DNA from 3 places in the Micromonospora sp. SD12 genome. Region 2 is predicted to be linked to each of the others. Evidence: predicted binding sites of a transcription regulator. Region 2 holds the regulator's gene; each other region holds the start of a gene.
What was found. The regulator HrcA, encoded in region 2, represses chaperone genes, less so after heat shock. The targets are predictions, from matches to a motif close to GGTTNGCACNCTCNNNNNGAGNGTGCNAACC.
Positions count from the first base shown of each region.

Region 1: a site for HrcA is predicted at 2,226-2,256, ahead of groES (co-chaperone GroES). Genes of this name have one in related genera too.
Region 3: a site for HrcA is predicted at 2,852-2,882, ahead of groL (chaperonin GroEL). Genes of this name have one in related genera too.

Region 1 is NZ_JBQHDF010000005.1:115,268-119,471, reverse strand. It holds gene groL (chaperonin GroEL) at 61-1,707, opposite strand; gene groES (co-chaperone GroES) at 1,778-2,092, opposite strand; partial or broken gene ACTMS2_RS12825 (methyltransferase domain-containing protein) at 2,549-2,785, shown strand; partial or broken gene ACTMS2_RS12820 (THUMP-like domain-containing protein) at 3,179-3,592, shown strand; gene ybaK (Cys-tRNA(Pro) deacylase) at 3,678-4,157, shown strand.
Region 2 is NZ_JBQHDF010000021.1:61,084-65,287, forward strand. It holds gene hemW (radical SAM family heme chaperone HemW) at 1-691, shown strand, start outside; gene ACTMS2_RS26450 (DUF4870 domain-containing protein) at 732-1,433, opposite strand; gene hrcA (heat-inducible transcriptional repressor HrcA) at 1,679-2,701, shown strand; gene dnaJ (molecular chaperone DnaJ) at 2,775-3,920, shown strand; gene ACTMS2_RS26465 (16S rRNA (uracil(1498)-N(3))-methyltransferase) at 3,968-4,204, shown strand, end outside.
Region 3 is NZ_JBQHDF010000007.1:207,764-211,967, forward strand. It holds gene ACTMS2_RS16655 (GNAT family N-acetyltransferase) at 1-687, shown strand, start outside; gene ACTMS2_RS16660 (hypothetical protein) at 779-976, shown strand; gene groL (chaperonin GroEL) at 1,033-2,655, opposite strand; gene ACTMS2_RS16670 (hypothetical protein) at 2,930-4,003, opposite strand; gene ACTMS2_RS16675 (cold-shock protein) at 4,181-4,204, opposite strand, start outside.

The sequences.
Region 1 (4,204 bases), on a different contig from region 2:
AAGGGCGTCGGGGCGCACCGTCACGCGGACGGTGCGCCCCGACGAGGCGTACGGCGAGGGTCAGAAGCCCGGGCCGTGCTGGTGGCCGTGACCGTGGCCGTGGCCGTGCCCACCGGCGGCGGCCGGCTCGGCCTTCTCCGGCTTCTCCACCACGAGGCTCTCCGTGGTGAGCAGCAGGCCGGCGATCGACGCGGCGTTGGTGACCGCGTTGCGGGTCACCTTCACCGGGTCGAGGATGCCGGCCTTCGCCAGGTCGACGTACTCGCCGGTGGCGGCGTCGAGGCCGTGGCCCCACTCCTTGCCGGCGACCTTGTTCACGACGACGTAGCCGTCGTGGCCGGCGTTCTGGGCGATCCAGCGCAGCGGCTCGACCAGCGCCTTGCGCACGATCGAGACGCCGACCTTCTCGTCACCGGTGAAGCCGAGGTCGTCGTCGAGCGCCGGCAGGATCTGCACCAGGGCGGCGCCGCCGCCCGGGACGGTGCCCTCCTCGACCGCGGCCTTGGTGGCGGCGATCGCGTCCTCGATGCGGTGCTTGCGCTCCTTCATCTCGACCTCGGTCGCGGCGCCGACCTTGATGACCGCGATGCCGCCGGAGAGCTTGGCCAGCCGCTCGGCGAGCTTCTCGCGGTCCCAGTCGGAGTCCGAGGCCTCGATCTCCTTGCGGATCTGCGCGACCCGGTCGGCGACCTCGCTGGACTTGCCGCCACCGTCGACGACCGTCGTGTTCTCCTTGTCGACCACGACGCGCCGGGCGGTGCCGAGCACCTCCAGGCCCACCTGGTCGAGCTTGTAGCCCAGCTCGGGCGCGACCAGCTCGGCGCCGGTGAGGATCGCCATGTCCTGGAGCATCGCCTTGCGCCGGTCACCGAAGCCGGGGGCCTTGACCGCGCAGACCTTGAGGGTCTTGCGGATCGAGTTGACCACCAGCGTCGACAGCGCCTGGCCGTCGACGTCCTCGGCGATGATCAGCAGGGGCTTGCTGTTCTGGAGGACCTTCTCCAGCAGCGGCAGCAGCTCCTCGATCGCCGAGATCTTCTGGGTCGTGATCAGGATGTACGGGTCCTCCAGGACCGACTCCTGCGACTCCATGTCGGTGACGAAGTTCGGCGAGATGAAGCCCTTGTCGAACTGGAGACCCTCGGTCACGTCCAGCTCTGTGTGCAGGGCGGAGCCCTCCTCGACGGTGATGACACCGTCGCGGCCGACCTTCTCCATCGCCTCGGCGATCAGCTCGCCGATCGTGGCGTCCTGCGCGGAGATCGTCGCGACGTGCGCGATCGACTTCTTGTCGGCGACGTCGACCGCGCGGCCGAGCAGCGCCTCGGAGACCTTGGCGGCCGCCGCGTCGATGCCCCGCTTGAGGCCGGCCGGGTTGGCGCCGGCCGTGACGTTGCGCAGGCCCTCGCGGACCATCGCCTGGGCCAGCACGGTGGCGGTGGTGGTCCCGTCGCCGGCGACGTCGTTGGTCTTGGTCGCCACCTCCTTGACCAGCTGCGCACCGAGGTTCTCGTAGGGGTTGGTGAGCTCGATCTCCTTGGCGATGGTCACGCCGTCGTTGGTGATCGTGGGCACACCGAACTTCTTGTCCAGGACGACGTTGCGCCCGCGCGGGCCGAGGGTGACCTTGACCGCGTCCGCGAGGGCGTTGACACCGTGCTCGAGCAGGTGCCGGGCGTCGTCCGAGAAGCTCAGGATCTTCGCCATGAATGTCCCTTCGAAGCGACGTCGCCCCGGCCCGGCGAGCCGGACCGGGGCGACGACACTGATCGGTTGCTTACTTCTCGATGACCGCGAGGACGTCGCGGGCGGAGAGCACCAGGTACTCCTCGCCGGCGTACTTGACCTCGGTGCCGCCGTACTTCGAGTAGAGGACGGTGTCGCCGACCTTCACGTCGACCGGCACGCGGTTGCCCTTGTCGTCGATCCGGCCCGGGCCGACAGCGAGGACGGTGCCCTCCTGCGGCTTCTCCTTGGCGGTGTCGGGGATCACGATGCCGGAGGCGGTGGTGGTCTCGGCCTCGTTCGCCTGGACCACGATGCGGTCCTCGAGCGGCTTGATCGCAACCTTGGTCGCGGTAGTCACGGGCATACCCTCCTGGGGTACTGGTTTCGTTACCGGTCGGCGAGCCGACCGGCGTCAATCTGCCACATGCCACCGGGCGGGGCCGTCGTCGCGGGTGCCGGTCCGCCTGGCGTTCAGCGTCCGGGCCACGAGGCCCGGAAGCTGGCACCCTCAGGGCGAGAGTGCTAATCGCAGGTTATTCCTCGGCTAGCACTCCGTCAAGGAGAGTGCCAACCCGCCGCCCGGCGCGTCGGGTCCGACGACCACAATGACCGGGTGGATCTCGACCAGCTCGCCGCCCTGCGTACGCCCGAGGGGTCGGCCGCGCTCGACGCCGCCGCGCGGGTGGCCGGCGGCGACCCGCTGACCGCGGCGGCCGCGCTCCGCTCGGCCGGGCTGCCGGCCGGGCTGGCGTCGGCCGCGCTCACCCAGGCCGAGCTGCGGCGCCGGGCGGTCGGTAAGTTCGGGCCGGCCGCTACGGGCATGTTCCTCACCCGGGCCGGGCTGGAGCAGGCCACCCGGGGGGTCGTCGCGGCGCGGCGGGCCGACCGGTTGCGGGTCGCCGGGGTGCGCACCCTCGCCGACCTCGGCTGCGGCCTCGGCGCGGACGCGCTCGCCGCCGCCCGCGCCGGCATCCGGGTGTACGGCGTGGAGGCCGACCCGGTGACCGCCGCGATGGCCGCCGCGAACGCCGAGGCGGCCGGGCTGGCCGAGCTGTTCACCGTGGAGTGCGGCGACGCCACGGCGTTCGACGTGGACCGGGTCGACGGGGTGTTCTGCGACCCGGCGCGGCGCAGGGCGGGCACCGGGCGACGGATCTTCGACCCCAACGCCTACTCCCCGCCCTGGGACTTCGTGGTCGGGCTGGCCCAGCGGGTGCCGCACACGGTCGTGAAGGTGGCCCCCGGCATCGACCACGCGCTGGTCCCGGCGGGCGCGGAGGCCGAGTGGGTGAGCGTCGACGGCGACCTGGTCGAGGCGGCCCTGTGGTGCGGCGAGCTGGCGCGGGTCCCCCGCCGGGCCACCGTGCTACGCGGCAGGGCAGGGCTTCCGGCCGACGCCCCCGGCGCGGCGGCGGAGGCCTCCGCCCGACCGGCCGGCCCCGGCGGCTGCCACCAGCTGACCGGCTCCGGCGTCGCCGAGGCCGCCGTCGGTCCGCCGCGCCGCTTCCTGTACGACCCGGACCCGGCGGTCGTCCGCGCGCATCTGGTCGCGGAGCTGGCGGACGTCCTGGGCGCGACGCTGGCCGACCCGAGCATCGCCTACCTCTACGCGGACGCCCCGACGCCGACGCCGTTCGCCCGCTGCCTGGAGGTCACCGACGTGCTGCCGTTCTCGCTCAAGCGGCTGCGGTCGCTGCTGCGGGAGCGTCGGGTCGGGCGGGTGGAGATCCTCAAGCGCGGGTCGGCGCTGGAGCCGGAGAAGCTCCGGCGGGACCTGCGGCTGGCCGGGGACGAGCCGGCCAGCCTGGTGCTGACCCGGGTCGCCGGGGCGCCGACGGTGCTGCTCTGCCGACCGGTCGGGTAGCGCGCGAGAGGGTGGGTGCCGGTGTCGTCGACCGCCCGGCGCTTTCGGCTCGCGGGTCGCGCGGGGTCGGGTTAGCTTGACCGTCATGGCGGGACAGGGCACTCCGGCGACCGCGCTGCTGACGAAGCGGAAGATCGCCCACACCACCCATCCGTACGACGTCTCCCCCGATGCGCCGAACTACGGCGCGCTGGTCGCGGCGGCGCTGGGGGTGCCGCCGGAGCGGGTGTTCAAGTCGCTGGTCGCCGAGGTCGACGGCGCGCTGACGGTGGCGGTCGTGCCGGTCACCGGCGAGCTGGACCTCAAGGCGCTCGCGGCGGCGGTCGGCGGCAAGCGGGCCGCGATGGCCGACCGGGCGGTGGCCGAACGGGCAACCGGCTACGTACGCGGCGGGATCAGCCCACTCGGGCAGCGGCGGCGGCTGCCGACCGTGCTCGACTCGTCGGCGCTCGACCATCCCACCGTCTACGTCTCGGCGGGCCGGCGCGGGCTCCAGCTCCAGCTCGCCCCGCAGGATCTGGTGGCGCTCACCGGGGCGGTCACGGCCCCGCTGGCCGCCCACTGAGCTGCGCCGCTCCGGCGCGCGCCGGGAGAGCGCTCCCCGGTGGACGT
Region 2 (4,204 bases):
CCGCGAGGCGCGCGACGCCGGGTTCGACCACGTCAACCTGGACCTGATCTACGGCACGCCGGGGGAGACCGAGGCCGACTTCGCCGCCTCCCTCGACCAGGTCGTCGCCGCCGGGGTGGACCACGTCAGCGCGTACGCCCTGATCGTGGAGGACGGCACCCGGCTGGCCGCGCGGATGCGGCGCGGCGAGCTGCCGTACCCCTCCGACGACGTCGCCGCGGACCGCTACCTCGCCGCGGAGGCCGCCCTCGGCGCGGCCGGTCTCTCCTGGTACGAGGTGTCGAACTGGGCCCGCGACGAGGCGGCCCGGTGCCGGCACAACCTGCTCTACTGGACCGGCGCCGACTGGTGGGGTCTCGGCCCGGGCGCGCACAGCCACGTCGGCGGCGTGCGCTGGTGGAACGTCAAGCACCCCACGACGTACGCGAAGCGGCTGGCCGGCGGCGGGTCGCCCGGCCTGGCCCGCGAGGTGCTCACCGCCGACGAGGCGCACATGGAGGACGTCATGCTCCGGCTGCGCCTCGCCTCCGGGCTGCCGCTGGACGCCCTCGACGAGGCCGGCCGGGCCGGTGCCGCGCGGGCCCTCGGCGCCGGGCTGCTGGCCGCCGACGAGCACGCGGCCGGGCGGGCCGTGCTGACCCTGCGCGGCCGGCTGCTCGCCGACGCGGTCGTGCGTGACCTGCTGCCCTGAACCGCGTGCCGGGGCCGGCCGGGGGAGCGGCCGACCCGGGTCACCTGGTGAAGCTGTAGGTCATCGGGTAGCGGTAGAGCACGCCCTCGTTGGCCTTGACGCCGCCGATGATGCCGAAGATCAGCGGCACCAGCCAGACGAGCATCGGGACGAAGAACAGCACCCCGCAGGTGATCAGCGTGACCACCCAGCTCAGCACCCCGACGATCGTCCAGGTGAGCTGGAAGTTCAGCGCCGCGACGGCGTGCGCCCGGGCGGTCGGGGACTGCTGCCCCCGGGCCATCAGCGCGATCAGCGGCGCCAGCCAGCCGAGCAGGCCACCGCCGACGATCACGCCGACCGCGCCGCCGAAGTGGGCGATGAGGGCCCAGTTCTTGTCGTCGTTGCTGGCGTAGCCGCCCGTCGGCGCACCGTAGCCGCCCCCGCCGGGATACCCGGCCCCGGGCGGCGGGAAGCCACCGGGCGGCGGATAGCCGGCCCCGGGCGGCGGGAAGCCACCGGGTGGGGGAAGGTCGCCGGGCGGCGGGTACGCGCCGGGCGGGGGATAGCCGCCCGACGGCGGCTGGTCACCGGTGGGCGGCGGATAGCCACCGGGCGGAGGATGGCTGCCCGGGCCCGGTGCCCCGGACAGTGGAGCGGTGGATTCGTCGGAGCCGGCGGGGCCGGGGACCCCCGACGGGGCGGTCGGGTCCGGCGGGAAGCCGGGGTCCCCCGCTCCGGGAGGGCGAGGTGGTTCGGTCATGGAGGTCACGGTAGGGGCAGCCGGCAAGGCGGCACCAGCGTGACACCGGTCGGGATGTCCGAATGGCCGGTCCCGGGCGCCCGCGGACGGGCCGGCACGGTCGGCGATCGGACCGATCGCCCCAGGTCGATCATCGCGTCGGGGGCCCCGCCGACGTAGACTGGCACTCGCTACAGTCGAGTGCCAGCAACCAGCCCGCCCGGCCCCCGCGTGCCGGTGCCGACGTGCGACAGGAGGTGGGGAGGATGGGTCTCGACGACCGCAAGCTCGCCGTGCTGCGCGCGATCGTCGAGGACTACGTCGCCACGCAGGAGCCCGTGGGCAGCAAGGCGCTGGTCGAACGGCACCAGCTGGGGGTCTCGCCGGCGACCGTCCGCAACGACATGGCCGTGCTGGAGGAGGAGGGCTACATCCGCCAGCCGCACACCAGCGCCGGCCGGGTGCCCACCGACCGGGGCTACCGGCTCTTCGTGGACCGGCTGTCCCGGGTCAAGCCGCTCAGCCCGGCCGAGCGCCGGGCCATCGAGCGCTTCCTGGTCGGCGCCGTCGACCTCGACGACGTGGTGCACCGCACCGTCCGGCTGCTGGCGCAACTGACCCGGCAGGTCGCCGTCGTGCAGTACCCGAGCCTGGCCCGTTCCTCGGTGCGTCACCTGGAGCTGGTGCCGATCTCCACCACCCGGCTGATGCTCGTCATGATCGCCGACACCGGCCGGGTCGAGCAGCGGCTGGTCGAGCTGCCCGCCCCGATCCCCGCCGACGACGTCACCGACCTGCGCCGGCTGGTCAACGAGAAGCTGGTCGGCACCCGGCTGTCGGAGACCCCGCCGCTGGTGCAGGCCCTGGTCGAGGAGTCGGTGCCGCACCTGCGCCCGGCCATGACCACCCTCTCCACCGTGCTGCTGGAGACGCTGATCGAGCGGCACGAGGAGCGGATCGCGCTGGCCGGCACGGCCAACCTCACCCGGGGTGGCCTGCTCGACTTCCAGGGCTCCCTGCGCCCCATCCTGGAGGCGCTGGAGGAGGAGGTCGTCATGCTCAAGCTCATCGGCGAGGCCGAGCCGAGCACGACGCGGGTGCTGATCGGCGACGAGAACGAGATCGACAACCTGCGCGCCGCCTCGGTGGTCAGCACCGGCTACGGGCCGGGCACGACCAGCGTCGGCGGCCTCGGTGTGCTCGGGCCGACGCGGATGGACTACCCCGGCACCATCGCCACGGTGCGGGCCGTGGCACGCTACGTGGGCGAGCTGCTGGCCCAGAACTGACCAGTCAGGGCCGACGGCCGGCTCCCGCCGCCGACCGGCGCAACGCGAGACGAACATGAGGACACGGAACGCAGTGGCCAGGGACTACTACGGCATTCTCGGGGTGAGCCGGGAAGCCTCCGACGACGAGATCAAGCGCGCCTACCGCAAGCTGGCGCGGCAGTTCCACCCGGACGTGAATCCGGATCCGGAGGCCCAGGAGAAGTTCAAGGACATCAACGCCGCGTACGAGGTCCTCTCGGACGACCGGAAACGGCAGATCGTCGACCTGGGCGGCGACCCGCTCGCCCCCGGCGGCGGGGGCGCGGGTGGCCCGGGTGGCCCCGGCGGCGCCGGGCCGTTCGTCGGCTTCCAGGACATCATGGACGCGTTCTTCGGCGGCGCGGCCGGCGGCTCGCGGGGTCCCCGACCCCGGACCCGGCCCGGCGCCGACGCGATCCTGCGCCTGGAGTTGGACCTGCACGAGACCGCGTTCGGCGTCGAGGCGCCGATCACCGTCGACACCGCCGTGCTCTGCACCACCTGCTCCGGCGCCGGCACGGCGGCCGGCACCCACCTGGCCACCTGCGAGGCGTGCGCCGGCCGGGGCGAGGTGCAGTCCGTGCAGCGCACCTTCCTCGGTCAGGTGGTCTCCGCCCGGCCGTGCACGGTCTGCCAGGGCTACGGCACCACCATTCCGCACCCGTGCCCGACCTGCGCCGGCGACGGCCGGGTCCGCACCCGGCGTTCGCTGACCGTCAAGATCCCGGCGGGTGTCGAGGACGGCATGCGCATCCGGCTCGCCCAGCAGGGCGAGGTCGGCCCCGGCGGCGGCACGGCCGGCGACCTCTACGTGGAGATCCACGAGCGGCCGCACGACGTCTACTCCCGCAAGGGCGACGACCTGCACTGCCGGGTCACGGTGCCGATGACGGCGGCGGCGCTCGGCACGCGGCTGACCATCAAGACGCTGGACAGCGAGGAGACGGTCGACGTCAAGGCCGGCACCCAGCCGGGCAGCACCATGCGGCTGCGCGCGCGGGGCGTGCCGCACCTGCGCGGCACCGGCCGGGGCGACCTCTACGTGCACCTCGACGTGCGCACCCCCACCAAGCTCGACGCCGACCAGGAGAAGATGCTGCGCGACTTCGCCAAGACCCGGGGCGAGGAGGTCGCCGAGCTCACCAAGCAGGGCGGCTTCTTCTCCCGGATGCGCGACGCCTTCAACGGCCACGCCTGACCGGCCTGACCGCCCCGGGGTCCGCCAGGGCGGCTAGCCTGATCGTCGTGTCCGCGCCGCTGTTCCTGGTCGAGTCGCTGCCCACCGCCGACCAGCTCACCCTGGGCGGCCCCGAGGGGCACCACGCCGCCACCGTGCAACGGCTGCGCGTCGGCGAGGAACTGCTGCTCGCCGACGGCCGGGGCGGCACCGCGTCCGCGGTGGTCACGGCCGTCGGCCGGGGCACCCTCGAACTCGACGTCGTCTCCCGGGGGTACGTCGACGCGTCCGTCCCCCGGCTCGTG
Region 3 (4,204 bases), on a different contig from region 2:
CTGGTCGCGGTGGCACCGCAGGAGCGGCGAAAGGGTGTCGGGAGGGCCCTGCTGGCGGTCGCCGAGGCGCGCTTCGCCGAACTGGGCACGGTGGAGGTGCTGCTCGCCGGCAACCCGCCGCACTACGCCTGGCCCGGCATCGACGTGCGCTACACCCCGGCGATCTGCGCCGCGCTGGCGCTCGGCTACCGGCAGGACCGCACGGCGTGGAACATGACCGCCGACCTGTCGTACGACGACTCGCCCGCGCTGCGCCCGACGGAACCGGCGGAGGAGCGGCTGGCCGGACAGGGCGTCACGGTCCGCCGCGCCGGGGCGGACGACCTGCCGGCCCTGGTGGAGTTCGCGCGCGCCACCTTCGGCGGGGCCTGGGACGCCGAGCTGGCCGGCTCGGTGGGCCGGGAGGGAGCCGGTTGCCACCTGGCCGAGCGCGACGGCGAGGTGCTCGGCTTCGCCGCGTACGGCTCGTCGCGGCCGAGCTGGTTCGGCCCGATGGGCACCGCCCCGGCGGCGGAGGGCTCGGGGATCGGCGGGGTGCTGCTGCGCCGCTGCCTGCGCGACCAACGGGCGGCGGGCGTGTCGGCGGCGCAGATCGGCTGGGTCGGGCCGGTCCCGTTCTACTCGGGCAGCGCGGGTGCCCGGATCGAGCGCGTCTTCTTCCTGTACCGCAGGTCACTGAGGGGCTGACAACGGGATGAACGGGATATAGATCCCCATAACGCCATTTGCCCGCATTGGTGATCGTCGCGCCCTACCGTTTCCGGTAGAGGAGGCAGCCATGACCACGGACGACGAACGCCCCGGCCCGTTGCCGTTCGACCGGCTCGACTACGGCGACGCCGAGCAGCAGGCGGAGATGGCCGGCGTCGGCGAGCCGGCCGACGAGCCGGTGACGCTGGTCGACGAGCCGGTGCAGATTCCGCAGCCGTACGACCGGGCGCAGAAGAGGCGCAACCAACGGCCACTGCCGACGTGACAGCGGAAGGGGCGGACCGCTGACGCGGCCCGCCCCTTCCGGCGTTGGAGCTGGACTCAGAAGTCCATGTCCCCGCCACCCGGACCAGCCGGGGCGGCCGGGGTCTTCTCCGGCTTGTCCGCCACGACGGCCTCGGTGGTGAGGAAGAGCGCCGCGATCGACGCGGCGTTCTGCAGCGCCGAGCGGGTCACCTTGGCCGGGTCGATGATGCCCGCGGCCAGCAGGTCGACGTACTCACCGTTCGCGGCGTTGAGGCCGTGACCCGGGTTGAGGTTGCGGACGTGCTCGACGACCACGCCACCCTCGAGACCGGCGTTGACGGCGATCTGCCGCAGCGGGGCGTCCAGCGCGATCTTGACGATCTGCGCGCCGGTCGCCTCGTCGCCGACCAGGTCCAGCTTGTCGAAGGCGGTCTTGCCGGCCTGCACCAGCGCGACGCCACCACCCGGGACGATGCCCTCCTCGACGGCGGCCTTCGCGTTGCGGACGGCGTCCTCGATGCGGTGCTTGCGCTCCTTCAGCTCGACCTCGGTGGCCGCGCCGACCTTGATCACCGCGACGCCGCCGGCCAGCTTGGCCAGCCGCTCCTGCAGCTTCTCGCGGTCGTAGTCGGAGTCGCTCCGGTCGATCTCGGCCCGGATCTGGTTGACCCGGCCCTGGATCTGCTCGGCGTCGCCGGCACCGTCGACGATGGTGGTCTCGTCCTTGGTCACCACGACCTTGCGGGCGCGGCCCAGCATGTCGAGGCCGACGGCGTCCAGCTTGAGGCCGACCTCCTCGCTGATGACCTGGCCACCGGTGAGGATGGCGATGTCGGCCAGCATGGCCTTGCGGCGGTCACCGAAGCCCGGCGCCTTGACGGCGACCGACTTGAAGGTGCCCCGGACCTTGTTGACGACCAGGGTCGCCAGGGCCTCGCCCTCGATGTCCTCGGCGATGATCAGCAGCGGCTTACCCGACTGCATGACCTTCTCCAGGATCGGGAGCAGGTCCTTCACCGACGAGATCTTGCTGTTGACGATCAGGAGGTAGGGGTCGTCGAAGACGGCCTCCATGCGCTCCGGGTCGGTCATGAAGTAGGCCGAGATGTAGCCCTTGTCGAAGCGCATACCCTCGGTGAGCTCCAGCTCCAGCCCGAAGGTGTTGCTCTCCTCGACGGTGATGACGCCTTCCTTGCCCACCTTGTCCATCGCCTCGGCGATGATCTCGCCGACGCTGGTGTCACCGGCGGAGATGGAGGCGGTGGAGGCGATCTGCTCCTTGGTCTCGACGTCCTTGGCGAGCTTGAGCAGCTCCTCCGAGACGCTGGCCACGGCGGCCTCGATGCCCCGCTTCAGGGCGATCGGGTTGGCACCGGCGGCCACGTTGCGCAGGCCCTCGCGGACCAGGGCCTGGGCCAGGACGGTCGCCGTCGTCGTGCCGTCACCGGCGACGTCGTCGGTCTTCTTGGCGACCTCCTTGACCAGCTCGGCGCCGATCTTCTCGTAGGGGTCCTCGAGCTCGATCTCCTTGGCGATGCTCACACCATCGTTGGTGATGGTGGGGGCACCCCACTTCTTCTCGAGCACGACGTTGCGGCCCTTGGGGCCGAGCGTCACCTTCACGGCGTCGGCGAGCTGGTTCATGCCCCGCTCGAGGCCGCGGCGAGCCTCTTCGTCGAACGCGATCATCTTGGCCATACGGCGTTGTCCTCCTGGACACTCACGGGCCACCCGGAGTGTGTGTCCCGGATGGGCCGCCTGGTGTACGCACCTTGGGACGTCGCCACCTGGCGACGACGACGTCTCCTCGGCCGGGCCGGATAGCCCGCGACGACCGGCCATGTGCCGCAGCCGCGTCTGGACGCCGCTACGACCGTGGCCCTACCGCCCCGACCATTGGCACTCACGGTATGCGAGTGCCAATGACTTGTTTAGCACTCTCCCCTGCCGAGTGCAAGCACGATGGGCCCGGTCAGCCGAGTTCGCCGGCCAGCCGCGCGCTGTCCACCGGCCCCTCGTGGGCGCGTTGCTCGGCGTACGTGACGACCAGTCCGACCAGCTGGGCGAGGTGGGTCGGCAGGGCCAGCAGCGCGCCCACCACCGCAACCACGATCACGCCGACCGCCGTGCCGGGCGAGTCCATCGGGGTGGTGCCGAACGGCAGCGCGCCGATGCCCTCCACCATGCCCGCGGCGCCGCCGCCGACGATCACCGCCGCCGCCACCAGCGCCACCCGGCCGAGCAGCAGGCCGAGCCGGTCGTGGAACATCCGGAAGGACCGGCCGATCGGGTGCTGCCGCTCGAACAGGTAGACCGGGCCGGCCATGCTCAGCGCGAAGGCGAAGTAGATGCCGGGGATGAAGCAGAGGCAGAGGCCGAGGCCGATGATCACGCTCATCAGCAGGGTCCAGGCCCAGAGGCCCAGGGCCCGGCGCGCCCCGTACGACAGGGCGGCGCCCAAGCTGACCGGCTGACCGGCCGCCTGCCGGGTGACCACCCAGGTGCCGGCCGCCCAGCCCAGGCTCTGCACGAAACCGAAGACGAGGGCGCTGCCGAGCACCACGGACAGCATGACGCCCAGGTCGGTCACGAAGGTGTCGGGCAGCGCGGCGGGATCGTCGCCCATCGACTGCTCCCACTTGGCGGCCGGGTCGAGGACCAACGAGAGCACCGACACCACGAGGGCCGGCAGCACCTGGGTGAGCAGCAGGATCGGCAGCAGCAGCAGCCAGCCCCGGCGCACCGCGCCGACGCACCGGTTGAACCAGCCGTTGACGCCCGCGCCGGGCGGGGTGACGAGCAGGTCGGCCGGGTCGAGGCCGTGCCCCGGCGGGTACCACCCGTGGCCCGGCTGCCCGGGGTAGGCGACCGGAGCGCCCGGATACCACGGCTGCCCGCCGTACGGGCCCGAGCCGACCGGGTATCCGCCGGTGGGCGGGAAGACCCAGCCCTGCGGCGGTGGACCGGCCGGCGCGCCGCCGGGTGGCGGCGCGGAGGGGTCAGGGTCTCCCGGGGGCGGCGCGGCCTGGGGCGGCTGGTCGGACATGAACCCTCCTCAGCGATGGCTGGAACGGCTCACGATCCTCCCCTGCCGACGCAACCGGGCCGACGCCCGCCCCCGGGGGACGGGCCGGTCACGGGTGCCCCGCGTTGCCGGGTCGCCCCCGGCCCCCACGGCCGGGCCGAGGGGGCGACCGGCGCGGGCGCGGGAGGAGTGCCGGGGTCAGGCGATGACGCGCACGCGCTC